2 regions of the uncultured Zhongshania sp. genome follow, and region 2 is predicted to be linked to the other one. Evidence: predicted binding sites of a transcription regulator. Region 2 holds the regulator's gene; the other holds the start of a gene.

Region 1 (3,428 bases), on a different contig from region 2:
AGCTGGCGAAGAAGATGGCGTCGGCGCCGAAGGTATATTGTCTCACGACCAAATGCTGACCGATCCAGAAGAGGCGGCAGACTTTGTTGCTAAAACCGGTGTAGATGCCTTGGCAATTGCCTGTGGCACTAGCCACGGCGCTTACAAATTTACCCGTCCGCCTACAGGCGATATTTTGGCAATTGACCGTATCAAAGCGATTCACGCACGTATTCCAGATACCCATTTGGTTATGCACGGTAGTTCTAGTGTGCCTCAGGATTGGCTGGCGATTATTAATGAGTACGGCGGTAAAATTCCTGAAACGTATGGCGTGCCGGTTGAGCAAATTGCCGAGGGTATTAAATACGGTGTGCGTAAAGTAAATATCGATACCGATTTGCGTTTGGCATCGACCGGTGCGATTCGTCGCTTCCTAGCGCAAAACCCAAGTGAATTTGATCCGCGCAAATATCTGCAAGAAACTATTAAAGAAATGAAGGCGATTTGCGTTGCTCGCTATGAAGCCTTCGGTACCGCGGGTAATGCCTCTAAGATTAAACCGATGAGTTTAGAAGCCATGTATATGGAATATGACTCAGGCCGTTTAAATCCAAAAATAAAGTAATACTTTTGGGTGTGGCCGTAAGGGAAAGACCTTGCGGCCGCACCCAAGCACTTCCTCTTAAAATTCCGCATTTATTCCATTCTGTATTTTATTAAATTAATAATTCCTCCTCATTTATAAATAAACCAGTAGATTTTTTCGGCCATTGTGTGCATTTAAAAAGCTGGCGAGTTGATAGAGTTCCAGGTGTCAATGGTAAATAAAATAACTAAAGTCTGGCTCGAAGAGCTTAAAGAGACTTGGCGAATACCTGAAGGTGACGTGGAAACAGGCGAGTGGATTTTTTGATTTGATTCGGTTTTCGGGATCATCGATGTGCGCTAAAACTGCTGGCCCGTTATAAGCATTTATCTTCGTGATGAAAAAATAATAGGTGGCCGTCTTTAATGCATTAAATTAAATGGCGATACCAATAAGTACTGGTAATAAAAAGTAGGTCGCGGTGTTATTTATGACTAAGAATGAAAAAAATAAACACCTCTACTCAATTTGTGGAGGTGTTTGGCTTCTGTGGTTGATATTCCTAGAATACATAACCTACTGATAGGGTGTATACGTAGGGGTCAATATCAACATTGACGTCAATTCTGTCTCCATTGCTGAGACTAATGGTGGCGTCTGTTTCAATATCAATTTTTCGTACGGACGCGTTTACCAGCCATTGCTTATTCACTTTGTAGTCGACACCGACTTGGACAGCAAGGCCAATTGAATCGTCCATTTTCATTTTAGTAGCGCCAAGCCCAGACTTTAATGAGTCACTGGGTTCCGCGTCAAAAAATACGGTGTAGTTAATACCGGCACCCAGGTAAGGCATAAATGCCGAACCGGTATCGACGTAGTACACCGCGCTTAAGGTTGGTGGTAGCTGTTTGCCTTCGCCAACGTCTAGCCCGGCTATATCCCCCGTACCGTTTACCTTATGTTTAAAGGGGGTTGCCGCAAGTAATTCTACTCCCCACTGTTTGCTTATCATGTACTGAATGTTTAGGCCTAGTTGTTCATTGTCGTCTACGTCGACACCGCTGTTGGCGCCGAGCGCCGCACCATTGTCGCCGTTAACACTAACAGCGGAGCTAGAGGCGTCAGGGGCGACCTGTGTTACCCCTGCGCGAACTATCCAATCTCCCGCTTCATAAGCTAGCGCGGAAAAGGACAGGCTCGCTCCCGTCAAAACACAGGCTGCTGCTTTTAACATTTTCATCACGGTTCTCCATTTTTCCAAATTGCTTTTCTCTTGTCTGCTTATTAGACGACTAATCTTGAGTTCAGAATTTGATTTACAACAAGAAAAGTGCGGTTTGTATTTTAATTCTGCGAGATATCTGGGTGGCGTTTGTTTGATTCCCGTGCATGCGAATTGTTGGTCACATTAGGTGACGGAGAAACCGCGCTGGCGAATTGGGTGCTTCATAAGCAGGGTAAACACCGGTGGCAGATTTTGAGCTCAGGTATTTACTTATAGCGTGATTGGCTGTTGAGGGCTGGACTTCTGCGCTTGCGGCTATTTCCGCTCTGAATACGTTTAAGGAAAAAGTGTGAAATCAGCGCGCTTACGCTATTAACTTGAATGGTTACACCTAATACATTGAGAGGTGTATGATGGAATTACTCGGTTTGGGTGTAAATCCGGCTTTTAAAATAAACATAATTGAGATCTGGAATAGGAGAACAGGGCATGAATAGCAGTGTTGAGATAGCAGATAGTACTGAACAGGCTTCAATTTTACAGCAGGCTTTTGATGCCCAGCGCAAGGCCTATCTAGCTGATCCGGTGCCGGATTATGCGCAGCGCAAGCAAGACCTGCTGACCCTGAAACGTATGATCAATGAAAACCGCGACGCGATTATTGCTGCAATATCAGAGGATTACGGCAATCGTTCGCGCCACGAAAGCTTGTTCGCTGAAATTATCACTGTTACTGACGGCATCAATGGCATTATCAAAAAGATGAAGGGCTGGATGAAGGTTCAGCGCCGTCACGTTGATCAGATGATGTTTCCCGGCGGTAAAAATAGAGTGATTCCCCAGCCGCTAGGTGTAGTTGGTCTCATCATTCCGTGGAATTTTCCTATCAATCTTAGTATGACTCAGATCACCGCAGCCTTTGCGGCGGGCAACCGCGCTATGGTGAAGATGTCTGAAAATTCTATTGCCCTGACTCGCTTGTTAACGTCGATAGTGCCGAATTATTTTCCGCCTGAGAAGTTAGTGTTCTTTGAGGAAACGGGACAAGTCGGGATTGAATTTTCGACACTGCCTTTTGATTTATTAGTGTTTACCGGCTCTGGTCAAACTGGCCGCGCGGTTATGGCGGCGGCCGCAAAGAATTTAACACCTGTGGTGCTGGAGCTAGGTGGTAAGGCGCCGGCCATTGTCGATCCAGATTATCCTTTGGAAAAAGCCGTAGACCGTATTCTATTTATTAAGCAGTTTAATGCGGGGCAAATCTGTACCAACGTTGATTATGTGTTTGTTCATCAATCTAAAATTGAAGAGTTTGTCAGCGCATCGCAGGCGTGGGTGAAAAAGCACTGTCCCGATATTAATAGCCAGGATTACACGTCTATTATTGATGGCCGTTCTTTGCAGCGACTGGAAGGCACCCTGGAAGATGCGCGCAGCAAAGGTGCACGGGTAATTAATTTACACGGCGAGCAGGGCAGCGATCCTGCCACGCGCAAAATGCCGCTGCATTTGATCCTCGATACCACCGCGGATATGAATATTCGCAGCCGAGAAACCTTTGGCCCCTTGTTGTTGGTGATGGGCTACGATCAGCCAAATGAGGTGATTGACTATATCAACGCCAATGATCGT
Region 2 (3,428 bases):
CCGTACCACCACTGCACCATGGCATCGACTGCGCCAGCGTATACCGAGTATGACTTGGTCAGGCTGACGGGAACCGCCAGGCTATTCACAATATGGAGCACCGCGACGGTGACAATGAAGGCGCCGTAGAACCAGTTGGCCACATAGATATGGCGCATTTGGCGTTTCATGATGGTGCCGAAAAACACAATGGCGTAGGCGACCCAGACGATGGTGATTAAGATATCAATCGGCCACTCTAATTCGGCGTATTCTTTGGAGGTGGTGTAACCCATTGGCAGCGAGATGGCCGCCAATACAATGACCAGCTGCCAGCCCCAGAATACGAAAGGGATGAGCGGACCGCCAACGAGGCGCGCTTGGCAGGTGCGCTGCACCACAAAAAAAGACGAGCCCATTAAAGCGCAACCGCCGAAGGCAAAAATCACCGCATTGGTGTGCAGTGGTCGCAGTCGGCCAAAACTGAGCCAAGAGGTTTCAAAGTTAAGTGCCGGCCAGACCAATTGGGCCGCCAGCAAAACCCCTACTGTCATACCGACAATGCCCCAGACGACGGCCATCACCGTGAACATTTTCACGGCGCGATAATCGTACTGGGGTTGCTGGAGTTGAGAGTCCATATGGATTCCTTAGGTCGTAAAGTACAGAAAGATCGTTAAATTCAGCTAGTGATTTTGCCGCTAGCCGTCGATAAAAACGGGCGCCAAGCCTATTTCCCAAAGCATCACAACACCGCCCATGAGAGCCATGAAAATCACCATGCACACCCCAACCACGGCGGACGCGTAAAGAAAACCGCGCTCGGCGGGAATATCCATGACGGTGGGAATGCCGATATACAAGAGGTAGACGGCCCAGCTTAAGCCCGCGATCCCCAGTAACATGTCTAGCCAAAAAATGGGGTAGAAGCCGCACAGTCCCACGATAAAAAGGGGCGTGGCGGTGTAGCTGGCCACCACCATGCCTTTCGTCATCGAAGAATTGCTGCCGTAGGTTTCGGCCATCCAGTGAATGAAGTAGCCAATGATGGCGAGGGAGGCCAGCATGACAAGGTAAAACGCGATTACAATCCGCATTGCGCTGGCTTCGGTCATCAGCACAATTTCACCGTCACCGACGGTCCAGCCTTGCTTGGTGACGCCGTAGTACCACGCCAGTGACGGGCCTATAGCCAGAATGACGGAGTACAGCAGCTTGCTGGCCAGCGCTGAATTCGGTAAACGACTTACCGCATGCCACTGATCGCGGGGGTTAAATAGAAATCCAAATGGGTTGCTAACAAAAGTCGCCACGGTTCGCTCTCTTAAGATCATCCAGTGATATCTGGCAGGATAGCCAATAGGGTGAGCGGGTCTTTTGATCTACGTCAACTAATTGCTTGTTTGGGCAATAATAATTTTGACTCTACTTGCCGGGCGTTAAATTAATCAATTAATGCCCGAGTGAGGCAATGCGTTTCAATTCGTCGATGTCTACAACCTCGAGCTCTTTTTTATCAATTAAAATCAGCCCCTGTTTGGCAAAACGGCTGAATACGCGGCTTACCGTCTCTATGGTCAGGCCGAGGAAATTACCGATATCGGTGCGGGACATGGGCAGGCGGAAATTTAATGGTGATAAATTGCGACGGGCATTGCGCGCAGAAATACTAACAAGAAGCGCGGCTACTCGCTCGTCGGCGGTGTGTTTGCTCAGCATGGTAATGTGACGCTGATCTTCAACGATTTCCTGACTAAGTAGCTTGAAAAAATGCTTTTGCAAATTCGGGAGCTTAGCGCTCAGGTCTTCTACATTTGAAAAGGGAATCTCACAGATGGCAGACACTTCCATGGCGACCGCCGAGTTGGCATAGCGGTTGTGACCAATACCATCCATGCCAATTATTTCGCCGGGCAGGTAAAATCCACTGACTTGTTCTTCGCCGCTATCTGACACGCTATAGGCCTTAACAGAGCCAGATCGCACCGCAAATACTGACGTGAAAATATCGTTTTCACGGTAGAGGTGTTGGCCTTTCTGCAGCGGACGGCCACGCTGCACTATTTCATCTAGTTGAACAATTTCTTCCTGCGCTAATGCGAGTGGTAGGCAAATCGCACTCAAGCGGCAGCTGGTGCAGTTGATTGCGGCATTGTGCGGGCAGTTTTTGTTTGACGGCGCGTTTTGCTTGCTGACGGCAATCACGGTAGGCATTCCCTTGTTGCGTGTTTGATAGCACAGGATGATACCTACTCTCACGTCATTGCGGTAAAAATTCAAGTGTTTAGTCTGATTTAATCCATGCTCGCTGTATTCATTAAATCAGTAATGGCTTTTAAGCACCGCCGCTTAAATCGTTTTGGAATAGCTTTGCGTCTGAGTTTTTAAGTATTGGTCAAACACCATACATACATTCCGTAACATCATTCGGCCGAGTTCGGTGACGGTGATACCCGCGTGTTCGATGATGACTAAGCCATCTTGCTGCATCTCCTCAAGTTTCGGCTGAATATCGGCGAACTTCTCCCAGAATGATATGTTAAATTTTTCGGCAAAAACCTGAGTAGAGATGTTGAGATTACAGGCCAGCTGCATAATGACGTAGGCGCGCAGTTGATCTTCCGGGGATTTGATGAGGCCTTTGTCAACGGGGAGTTGGCCTGCGTCCAGTTGGCGATAGTAATCCGTTAGATCTTTGCTGTTTTGGGCGTAGCAGTCGCCGATGGCACTAATGGCAGATACGCCGATGCCCAGTACGTCTGGTGCTAGTGTTGTTGAATACCCTTGGAAGTTGCGCTGCAAATGCCCCTCTTTTTGGCAGCGGGCAAGTTCATCATTGGGACGAACAAAATGATCCATACCGATGTATATATAGCCCGCCTCAATTAAGCTCTCATTGGCAAGGCGGAGCATGGCGAGTTTTTCTACACTGCTGGGGAGCGTGTGTTTTTCGATGGCACGTTGGGCCGGAAATCGCGTGGGTAAGTGCGCGTAGTGATACAGGGCAATTCGATCTGGCAGCAGTGCAATGACGTCATCCAGGGTGCGGTTCAAGGTATCGCAGTTTTGCTTTGGCAAGCCGTAGATGAGATCAAAGCTAATTGAGCTGAAACGATAGGATCTGGCCGCGCCGACAAGTTCTGTAATTTGCTCTGTTCGCTGGGTTCGATTGATGGCCCGCTGTACGTCGGGGTCAGTGTCCTGGATACCAAAACTCAGACGATTAAAGCCCAGACCACGCAGCAGCGCTAGTCGATCTGGCGTTACGGTACGCGGATCAATTTCAATACTGTATTCCCGCTGTTTACCGTCGCCTAAATTAAAGTGGCAGGCTAATAAGTGAATTAATTCAGTTAGTTCGGCGTCGTCGAGGTAGGTGGGAGTGCCCCCGCCAAAGTGCAACTGAGACACTTGCCGCGTGTTGCCAATGCGCTGGGATAAAAGCGCAA

The links. Region 2 encodes FNR, which switches genes on or off when oxygen is low (the NO sensors DNR and NnrR bind a similar motif). Its sites were predicted from a motif close to TTGATNNNNATCAA; they were not measured.
Region 1: AAC007_RS13480 (OmpW family outer membrane protein) is a predicted target of FNR. The motif match lies at 1,883-1,896, and genes of this name have one in related genera.

Annotation. Positions count from the first base shown of each region.
Region 1 is NZ_CAXBHN010000017.1:23,784-27,211, forward strand. It holds gene fba (class II fructose-bisphosphate aldolase) at 1-607, shown strand, start outside; gene AAC007_RS13480 (OmpW family outer membrane protein) at 1,131-1,811, opposite strand; gene AAC007_RS13485 (coniferyl aldehyde dehydrogenase) at 2,286-3,428, shown strand, end outside.
Region 2 is NZ_CAXBHN010000021.1:18,887-22,314, reverse strand. It holds gene ccoN (cytochrome-c oxidase, cbb3-type subunit I) at 1-620, opposite strand, end outside; gene AAC007_RS14445 (Yip1 family protein) at 681-1,292, opposite strand; gene fnr (fumarate/nitrate reduction transcriptional regulator Fnr) at 1,432-2,181, opposite strand; gene hemN (oxygen-independent coproporphyrinogen III oxidase) at 2,329-3,428, opposite strand, start outside.